Regions from separate parts of the Streptomyces sp. a15 genome, predicted to be linked through region 3. Evidence: riboswitches for the same ligand, from Rfam matches in the RefSeq annotation. Region 3 holds a riboswitch; each other region holds the start of a gene.
The links. A riboswitch is a leader RNA that binds a small molecule or an ion and turns the genes downstream of it on or off. The one in region 3 is predicted to bind ZMP and ZTP.
Positions count from the first base shown of each region.

Region 1 (3,261 bases), on a different contig from region 3:
ATCGACGTAGGCCCGCGCCACATCCACGGCATGGAGGTCTCCGCGTGAGCACCTCCGAGCACCCCCGCACCGCCGACGTCCTCCGTCTGCTGCCCTGGAGCACCCCCGAAGGCAACCCCTGCTACCTCAGCACCGACAGCGACCACAGCAGGCTCTCCCAGCTCGCCGACGACCTGGAAGAGGCCCAGATCGACTCGGGCGAACAGGTACTCGCGGGAGCCAGGGCCGTGCTGGCCGACCCCAAGGCCGGCGAGCGAGCCGTGCGCTTCGCGCTCACCAGGGCGGCGGAATGCCTGGCGGACCTCCTCCGTATCGCGGTCAGCCGTGGCGAACGCATCCCCCGGAGGGAACCGTGAACCTCAGTCTCACCGTGTCATCGCCCGCATCCTCCAGCACTCCGCACCCGGCAAGCTCTACCGTGGACGTCCGGTCATCACACGCCGTCCCTGCCGGAGAAGAGAAACCGATCATGGCTCACGAGGTGGATCCCCACTCCTGCGAGAGAACTCCCGAGGCGATCCGAGCCGCTCTGCAGCGGCGACCCGACTGGCTGCAGGGCTTCGAACAGGACTGGCTCAGCGCGGCGGCCGAGTTCGATCAGGCCGCGCTCGACGCCGTGACCGACAAGTGGTTCCCCTTCGCCCTGGCCTGCGCGACGCCCGGCTACCTGGAGGAGGTCGAGCAGACGGTCAAGCGGATGACCGAGGGCGACACCGAGGGCATGGTCTTCCGGGACTCGGACGGCAACGCCTACGACGCCGAGAACCGGCCGATCGACGCGGGCAGGTCGGGGTGAGTGCGTACGCGATCAGATACGTCGACCGCGCGGCTCAGCGAAAGGCCGTGTTGAGCCTGCCCCGACGCGCTTCCTTGGAGGATCTGGAAAAGAGGCTCAGCCTCAATCCGTTCGGTCCGCCCGCGATCAGCAACCGGGACAACAGCTGGTCGGCCGCCTTCCAGGGCGGCTTCATCACCTACGTGGTGTCCAACCGCCACGTCGTCATCAACGTCATCGACCTGGTGGCCGTCTGACCAGGAGAGCTGGGGCCGCTCAGCTGTCCGGCAGCGTTCCTGGCAGGTCGAAGGTCTTCGTGCGGCCCGTCCCCGTGTCGACGCGGGTCACCGTCTTCTCGGTGTAGAAATGCCAGCCCGCCGAGGTGACGGTGATGTCGAGGGAGGCCGCCACGCCCTTGATCCGGGCTCGGTGGAGTTCCTTGCCCGTGGTGGTGTCGAGCTCCATGATCTCCTTGTCGTCGCCCGTCGCCGCCGCGAGGAGGAGCGAGGAGCCGGTTGCCGTCACCGCGTCGCGATGGTTGGCCTCACGTTCGACAGACGGTCCAGCCGAGCCATGCGTACGCATTGGCTGCCGTCTGTGGCTGTAGGGGCTTGGCCGCCCGGCTCCCGAGGGCATCCGGGCCGCCACAGCAGAAGTCGCACGGCACGGACATCGGCTGCGTGGCCCGGATAGAGTGGGGGCGAGCCGTGACTGGCGTGTCGAGATGGGCGTAACCATCGGGGAGCGGCTTCGTCACATGGACGTGTGCCGCGCGCCTGGGCTTCTTGGGAGCAACCTGGGAGGCACCGTCGTGGTTCGGCACTTATACCCCTCACCCTTGGGCATCGGTCGGCCCTTGTTGGTCGGGATCGTCAACATCACTGCCGACTCGTTCTCGGACGGCGGCAGGTTCCTGGCCGCCGAGGATGCGGTGCCGCATGCGCGGCGGCTTTGGTCGGAAGGGGCCGACATCGTCGAGCTGGGCCCTGCGGCCAGCCACCCGGGCGCCCAGCAAGTGACTGCCGCTGAGGAAATGCGGCGGCTGACCGTCGTCATCGACCGGCTGGTCGCCGAGGGTGTGCCGGTGTCGGTCGACTCCTTCCTGCCGGAGACCCAACGCTTCGCAGCGGCTCGTGGGGCCGCGTACGTGAACGACATCCAAGGCTTCCCCGACCCGGCCCGGTACGAAGAACTCGCCGACACCGACTGCCGACTCATCGTCATGCACTCTGTGCAGCGCATGGGACCCGCCACCCAGGTCAAGACCGATCCCGCCGTGGTGTGGGCGGGGATCGAGGAGTTTTTCGCCGAGCGGCTGGCTGCGCTGGAAGCGGCCGGCATCGGCCGGGAACGGCTGGTCATCGATCCAGGGCTGGGCTACTTCCTGGGCACAAGTCCGGAACCGTCGCTGAGAGTCCTGGCACATCTTGAGCAGTTGAAGGCGCGGTTCGACGTGCCGGTCCTGGTTTCCCCCTCCCGGAAGTCGTTTCTTCGGGAGCTCACCGGGAGCAGTCTCTCGGGTATCGGTCCGGCAAGTCTGGCGGCGGAGCTCTACGCGGCCTGCCACGGGGCGGACTACATCCGCACCCACGACGTTGCCGCCGTCCGCGACGCACTCACCGTCTTCAACGCCCTGGACGCGGGCAAGGCAGGTGCGTGATGGAGCAGCGAGAGGCGATCGTCGCCGTGGTGCGGCGAGGCGCGCGGGTGCTCGTCATCCAGCGGGGCCCGCTGGCCCGGCTGCCGGGGTACTGGGCGCCCCTCAGCGGGAAGTTGGAACCCAGTGAGACGCAGGAGGAAGCCGTGGTCCGGGAGGTGCATGAGGAGGTCGGCCTGAGGGTCACACCCGTGGCCAAGGTCTGGGAGTCGCAGACCGAGGACGGCGCCTTCCGCCTGCACTGGTGGACCGCCGAGGCAGAGGAAGACGAGGTCGTGATGCAGCCGGGCGAGGTGAGCGACGTGCGCTGGGTCACGCCGCAAGAGTTCGCCCGGCTTCAGCCCGTCTTTGCGGCCGACCGCGTGTTCTTCGACCGCGTGCTGCCTCAGCTCTGACGCCTCAAGTCGCTGTGTGGGCGGTCGGCAGGAGCCGTCGGCCGCCCACACGCTTCCTGGTGTGTCAGGCCAGGATCTCGTGCAGCCAGGCCCGCTCGGCGCGGCTGGTGGCGCGGGCCATGACGAGCATGCCGCAGCGGCGGCCGGGATACGGACCGGCGCGTTCTACATCTGCTTGGGCCTGCTCGGCGGCGCCGTCAGTTCCCTGTGGACAGCCCTGCCCGCCGCCCCCGTTTTCGGCATCGCTCCGGGATCGGACTGCTCGCCACCGTCTCCACCTCGCTCACCGCTGCCCTCGCAGACGGCGACTGGCGCGAGCCGGCCGATGTCACGTTCTTGGCAACGGCCCTCCGGAATCGCTCTGCTCGACGTCGGCTCCGCCTTCTGGGGCCTGCTCGCCGGGCTGCTCACTTCTTCTCCGCCGGAGACGGCGC
Region 1 covers NZ_JBWLKM010000055.1:4,191-7,451, forward strand. The annotation lists gene AC5P09_RS36345 (hypothetical protein) at 1-48, shown strand, start outside; gene AC5P09_RS36350 (hypothetical protein) at 45-356, shown strand; gene AC5P09_RS36355 (DUF6247 family protein) at 470-796, shown strand; gene AC5P09_RS36360 (hypothetical protein) at 871-1,032, shown strand; gene AC5P09_RS36365 (hypothetical protein) at 1,052-1,300, opposite strand; ZMP/ZTP riboswitch at 1,473-1,564, shown strand; gene folP (dihydropteroate synthase) at 1,620-2,435, shown strand; gene AC5P09_RS36375 (NUDIX domain-containing protein) at 2,435-2,827, shown strand.
Region 1: linked by a shared signal. The riboswitch ahead of folP (dihydropteroate synthase) and the one ahead of AC5P09_RS02305 (glycine hydroxymethyltransferase) in region 3 are both predicted to bind ZMP and ZTP.

Region 2 (3,261 bases), on a different contig from region 3:
GGACCTCGGTGTGCCGCTCGCCGAGGTGAACGTCGGCGGCGGCATGACCGTCGACTACACCCGTCCGGAGCTCCGCTTCGACTGGGCCGCGTACGGCAAGGGCCTCGCCCGGCTGAGCGAGGCGCACCCCGGACTCACCCTGCGCATCGAGCCGGGGCGAGCCCTGACGGCGTACTGCGGCTGGTACGCCACGGAGGTACTGGACGTGAAGGGCAGTCACGGCGAGGAGTTCGCCGTCGTCCGGGGCGGCACCCACCATCTGCGCACCCCGGCGACGAAGGGGCACGACCAGCCGTGTTCCGTACTGCCGGTGGACGCCTGGCCGCATCCCTGGCCGCGATCCGAGTCCGTGGGCGACCGGTTCACCCTGGCCGGACAGCTGTGCACACCGAAGGACGTGCTGGCCCGACGCGTGCCCGCGCCCGGGCTGAAGGCCGGTGACCGGGTGGCGTTCTCGCTGACAGGTGCCTACGCGTGGAACATCTCCCACCACGACTTCCTGATGCACCCCCGGCCCGGCTTCCACTTCCTGGACCCCGCCCCCGCGTGCTGAGACTCCGACACGCGTCGAGGGCCGCCCGGAAGGATCCGGACGGCCCTCGGGCAACAGGCGAGAACGGTCAGCCCCGGACAGCGGGCAGCAGCCCGGTGACGGGGGCGACGAGGTCGGTGACCTGGTGCAGCTGGTTCAGGTCGTTGACCCGGTTGAGCCCGGCCAGCTGCGCCGAGATCCGCGGAATCTCGCCCCGGTGCTCCGCGGGGATGTCGCTCACGACGAGCGAGTCGAGCGTGGCGATGGGGTTCAGCTGACCGGTACCACGGAGCAGCCGCGTCGGCCGCGTTCGCGAGCGGAGCGGCGAGGCCGGTGACCCCGACGGCGAGACCCACGGCGGCGACGATACGTCGTGTTGAGATCATGCCCTCAGCAACGCCGAGGGAGCCCTGCCGGACACGGGCGGCCGCCGCCGCTCACCCGTGAGGCGCAGCGCGCGGACTGCGCTTGCCGAGCCCGCCGGGGCGGAGGAGCCTCGAAGGGAGAGGCCCCTCGCGGCCCGCTCCTCGCCGGGCCGCGGCCTTTTGAAGGAGGTCACATCATGGGCAGTGCGGCACGCTCCGGCTTCGACGCCGAAACCCTGCGTCGGGCCATCGAAGGACACACTGCGGCGAATCTTCTGTCGCTCTACGCGGACGACGCGGAGATACGCGTCGTGGACCGCAACACCCAGCCCAGCCACCCCAAGGTCCTGCACGGCCGGGACGAGATCGGCGAGATGCTCGAGGACGTGTACAGCCGCGACATCAAGGCGCACAAGCTTGAGCAGTGCGTCGTCCAGGAAGACCGCGTCGCCTTCACCGAGAGCTGCGAGTACTCCGACGGGGTGCGCGTGTTCTCCGAGTCGATGGTGTCGCTGCGGGACGGGAAGATCGCCGACCAGACCATGGTCCAGGCCTGGGACGAGTAGCCGAAGCAGGAGGTTAGGCTGTCGGCGGGCCGTGACTGGCGCTGAGGTGGAGCACCACCGGGGAGCGGCCCGCCGTAAACGAATGCCGTGCGCCTGGGCGATCCCGTCGACTCAGCTCAGGAGTGGATCATGTCTCAGGCCCGGCTCATGGACGGCACCGCGCTCGCCCGGCGCACCCTGGAGGACACCGCCAAGCGGGCGGCCGACCTCACGGAACGTACGGGAGAGGCTCCTTGCCTGGCGACCGTCCTTGTGGGTGAGGACCCCGCGTCCGTCACCTACGTCCGGATGAAGCAGAACCGCTGCCGCAAGGCCGGCATCGAGTCGCGGCACGTGGCGCTGCCCGCCGCCACGACCACCGAGGAACTGGTCGGCACCCTGCGGACCCTGTCCGAGGACGCCGGTGTGCACGGCATCCTGCTCCAGCATCCGGTGGGCGCCCACATCGACGAGCGGGCCGCGTTCGAGGCCATCGCGCCCGAGAAGGACGTCGACGGCGTCACCTTCTCCTCCTTCGCCACGATGAGCTTCGGCCTGCCGGGCTTCGTGTCCTGCACGCCGGGCGGGATCATGCGGCTCCTCGACGAGTACGACGTCGACCCGGCCGGCAAGCGGGCCGTGGTCGTGGGCCGCAGCGCGATCCTCGGCAAACCGGTCGGCATGCTGCTGCTCGCCCGGGACGCGACCGTCACCTACTGCCACTCCCGCACCCGGGACCTGTCCGCGGCCGTCCGCGAGGCGGACATCGTGGTCGCCGCCGTGGGCCGGCCGCGGCTGATCCGGGGCCAGGACATCAAGCCCGGCGCCGTGGTGGTCGACGCCGGGTACAACGCCGGGAACGTCGGTGACGTCGACTTCGACTCCGCCGTGGAACGGGCCTCTCTGATCACGCCGGTGCCGGGCGGTGTCGGTCCGATGACGATCGCCACGCTGCTGGAGCAGACCGTGGACGCGGCCACCCGGCAACTCGGGGTGTGATCAGCGCATCCAGGCGCTGTACTCCATGACGTCGCCGGTCCTGAGGCCCCACTCGGGCTCGGCGACGGTGGCGGTGCTCTCCAGCCCCAGGACGGCGCCCGTGGCCGGGTCCATGATCAGCATCCGGCGGGCGCCGGAACCGTCGTACACATACGCCTGACCACGCCGGCCGAGGCGGTCGGTCACCTGACCGACCGGCCGCAGCCCCTCGGCGTCCGCGAGGAGCCGGGCCAGCGCCGCGTTCTCGCGGGCGCCAAGGGTCCAGTGACCGAGCAACACGCCGACGGAGTCGAGCAGTTGGGGCGTGCTGAGCGGCGTATCGCTATACCCCGCCTCCTGCAGATAGGCGCGCAGCCGCGTCGGGTCGTGCGGCGGCGCCGACTCGGGTGGCGCGTCGCTCCAGCTCGGCCCGAAGGTCTGTCTGCTGATGACGTGCCCGTCCGCCACCAGGCGGGGCTCGCCGTCCTCGTCGGACAGGACCGGCCGGCCGGGATGCCTCGGGTCGGTCGCCACGACCAGTTCCGTGTGCGTGTCGTCGGCCTTCCAGCGCACGATCCGCTCCTCGGCGAACGTGACCGGGGGCTTGTCCTCCGCCATTCCCATGCTCCACGTCAGGACGTGCGTGCCCTTGCGCAGCCCGGGCGAACCGTCGGCCGCGTCCTGCCCGGCACGCTCGGCCAGCAGCTGGAGGGGTACGAGGGCGGAGTCGGCCCGCACGACCAGCGGGCGGGGAGCCGCGACCGCGGGGGGTGTGTTCGGGCCGCCGAGTACGAGGGTCAGCGCGAGGGCGGCCACGACGGCGGTGGCGACCAGGCCCCAG
Region 2 covers NZ_JBWLKM010000027.1:3,183-6,443, reverse strand. The annotation lists gene AC5P09_RS25840 (type III PLP-dependent enzyme) at 1-553, shown strand, start outside; partial or broken gene AC5P09_RS25835 (hypothetical protein) at 621-918, opposite strand; gene AC5P09_RS25830 (nuclear transport factor 2 family protein) at 1,095-1,463, shown strand; ZMP/ZTP riboswitch at 1,485-1,569, shown strand; gene AC5P09_RS25825 (bifunctional 5,10-methylenetetrahydrofolate dehydrogenase/5,10-methenyltetrahydrofolate cyclohydrolase) at 1,593-2,441, shown strand; gene AC5P09_RS25820 (CU044_5270 family protein) at 2,442-3,261, opposite strand, start outside.
Region 2: linked by a shared signal. The riboswitch ahead of AC5P09_RS25825 (bifunctional 5,10-methylenetetrahydrofolate dehydrogenase/5,10-methenyltetrahydrofolate cyclohydrolase) and the one ahead of AC5P09_RS02305 (glycine hydroxymethyltransferase) in region 3 are both predicted to bind ZMP and ZTP.

Region 3 (3,261 bases):
CGAGAGTCTGGGCGATGCCGGCGTGCCGGGCGGCGGGCCCGGGTCGGCGGCGAGCGGCGCCTGGTGGGCGATACCGGGCCTCGCGGCCGGGTTAGCGGCCGGGGTCGGCGGCACGCTGCTGATACGCCGCGCGGCGGCCCGGCCGGGAACCGGACCGCCGCGGGAGGAACCACGACAGGAGCTGATCGATCTCTGATGCGGGCCGGGCGTCAGCCCAGGTCGATCTCCGGGTACAGCGGGAAACCGGCCACGAGGTCGGTGGCTCGGTGGGCGACCTCGTCCGCGATCTTCGGGTCGAGGACGTGCTGGGCCTTGGAGGGGGCGCCCTTGCCGGTGGTGCCGGGCTCGGTGGAGGTGAGGACGCGGTCGATGAGGGCCGCGACCTCGTCCATCTCGGCGGTGCCGAGACCCCGCGTGGTCAGGGCGGGGGTGCCGATGCGAATACCGGAGGTGTACCAGGCTCCGTTGGGGTCGGAGGGGATGGAGTTGCGGTTGGTGACGATGCCCGAGTCGAGCAGGGCGGCCTCGGCCTGGCGGCCGGTGAGGCCGTAGGAGGAGGCGACGTCGATCAGGTTGAGGTGGTTGTCCGTGCCGCCGGTCACCAGGGTCGCGCCCCGGCGCATCAGGCCTTCGGCCAGCGCGCGGGAGTTGTCGACGATGCGCTGGGCGTAGTCCTGGAAGGAGGGCCGGCGGGCCTCGGCGAGGGCGACGGCCTTGGCGGCCATGACGTGCGGGAGCGGGCCGCCGAGGACCATCGGGCAGCCGCGGTCGACCTGGTCCTTGAGGGAGTCGTCGCACAGGACCATGCCGCCGCGCGGGCCGCGCAGCGACTTGTGGGTGGTGGTGGTGACGATCTGGGCGTGCGGGACCGGGTCGAAGTCGCCGGTGAGGACCTTGCCGGCGACGAGACCGGCGAAGTGGGCCATGTCCACCATGAGCGTGGCGCCGACCTCGTCGGCGATCTCGCGCATGATCCGGAAGTTCACGAGACGGGGGTAGGCGGAGTAGCCGGCCACGATGATCAGCGGCTTGAACTCGCGGGCCGTGGCACGCAGGGCCTCGTAGTCGAGGAGACCGGTGGTGGGGTCGGTGCCGTAGGAGCGCTGGTCGAACATCTTGCCGGAGATGTTCGGGCGGAAGCCGTGGGTGAGGTGGCCGCCGGCGTCCAGGGACATGCCGAGCATGCGCTGGTTGCCGAAGGCCTGGCGGAGCTCGGCCCAGTCGGCCTCGGAGAGGTCGTTGACCTGGCGGACGCCGGCCTTCTCCAGGGCGGGGACCTCGACGCGCTGGGCGAGGACCGACCAGAAGGCGACGAGGTTGGCGTCGATGCCGGAGTGCGGCTGGACGTAGGCGTGGCGGGCGCCGAAGAGCTCGCGCGCGTGCTCGGCGGCGAGGGACTCGACGGTGTCGACGTTGCGACAGCCGGCGTAGAAGCGGCGGCCGATGGTGCCCTCGGCGTACTTGTCGCTGAACCAGTTGCCCATCGCGAGGAGGGTGGCCGGGGAGGCGTAGTTCTCGGAGGCGATCAGCTTGAGCATCTCGCGCTGGTCGGCGACCTCCTGGCCGATGGCGTCGGCCACGCGCGGCTCGACGGCGCGGATCACGTCGAGGGCGGCACGGAAGGCGGTGGACTCGTGGGAGAGGGGTTCGGCTGGCATGGGGACCTCCGGACGTCGTGTTTCAGCGTTCACGGTACGGCCCAGGCGCACGGCACTCGGTGCTGGACACAGTCCAGGGGCCGCTCCCCGATGGTTCATCCCATCCCAGCGCGCCAGTCACGGCCCGCCGGTCAGCCTACCGGGCACGCCGCGTCGCCCAGGTCCCGCGTCCACCATCCGAGCGACGATAGGAAGGAGGCCACCGCCACCTCAGGGAGATCGCGTGAACGCTATGGAGGGGCTCGTCGCCGCGGCCGAAGCCCACAGTGCGCACACCTACCACCCGCTGCCGGTGGTGATCGCCACCGCGGACGGTGCCTGGATGACGGACGTGGAGGGGCGCCGGTATCTGGATCTGCTGGCCGGTTACTCGGCGCTCAACTTCGGGCACTGCAACCGGCGGCTCGTCGAGGCGGCGAAGGCGCAGTTGGAGCGGGTGACGCTGACGTCGCGGGCGTTCCATCACGACCGGTTCGCCGCGTTCTGCGAGGAACTCGCCGAGCTGTGCGGTATGGAGATGGTGCTGCCGATGAACACCGGTGCCGAGGCGGTGGAGACGGCGGTGAAGACGGCCCGGAAGTGGGGGTACCGGGTCAAGGGCGTGCCGTCGGAGATGGCGAAGATCGTGGTCGCCGGCAACAACTTCCACGGGCGTACGACGACGGTCATCAGCTTCTCCACGGACCCGGAGGCGCGGGCGGACTTCGGGCCGTACACGCCGGGCTTCGAGATCGTGCCGTACGGGGATCTGACGGCGATGCGCTCCGCACTGACCGAGAACACGGTGGCGGTGTTGCTGGAGCCGATCCAGGGCGAGGCGGGGGTGCTGGTGCCGCCGGCCGGTTATCTGCCGGGGGTGCGGGAGCTGACGCGGGAGCGGAACGTGCTGTTCGTGGCGGACGAGATCCAGTCGGGGCTGGGGCGGACGGGGCGGACGTTCGCGTGCGAGCACGAGGGCGTGGTGCCGGACGTGTATGTGCTGGGGAAGGCGCTCGGCGGCGGGATCGTGCCGGTATCGGCGGTGGTGTCGAGCGCGGCGGTGCTCGGGGTGTTCCGGGCCGGGGAGCACGGGTCGACGTTCGGCGGGAATCCGCTGGCCTGTGCGGTGGCGCTGGAGGTGATCGCGATGCTGCGGACAGGCGAGTACCAGGCGCGGGCGGCGGAGCTCGGCGAGCGGCTGCACCGGGAGTTGGGAGCGCTGGCCGGGACGGGGCGGCTGACGGGAGTGCGCGGGCGTGGGCTGTGGGCGGGCGTCGACATCGAGCCGTCGTACGGCACGGGACGGGAGGTCTCCGAGAGGCTGATGGACCTGGGGGTGCTGGTGAAGGACACGCACGGGGCGACGATCCGGATCGCGCCGCCCCTCGTGATCGGAGAGGAGGATCTGGACTGGGGGCTGGCCCAGCTGCGTGCGGTACTGGGGCTGTAGGGATTCCGCGGACTGCAGGGGTTTCTCAGAGGATCACGTGCGGCAGGAAGCGGGCGTACTCGTCGGTGACCAGGCCGGAGGACTCGCGGATGCCGAGGCCCGCGGACTCGTTCTCCACGACCCAGGCGCCGAGGACGACCCGGTTGCCGTCGAAGTCGGGAAGGGGGGCCAATT
Region 3 covers NZ_JBWLKM010000001.1:490,379-493,639, forward strand. The annotation lists gene AC5P09_RS02300 (hypothetical protein) at 1-196, shown strand, start outside; gene AC5P09_RS02305 (glycine hydroxymethyltransferase) at 210-1,658, opposite strand; ZMP/ZTP riboswitch at 1,691-1,789, opposite strand; gene rocD (ornithine--oxo-acid transaminase) at 1,891-3,087, shown strand; gene AC5P09_RS02315 (glutathionylspermidine synthase family protein) at 3,113-3,261, opposite strand, start outside.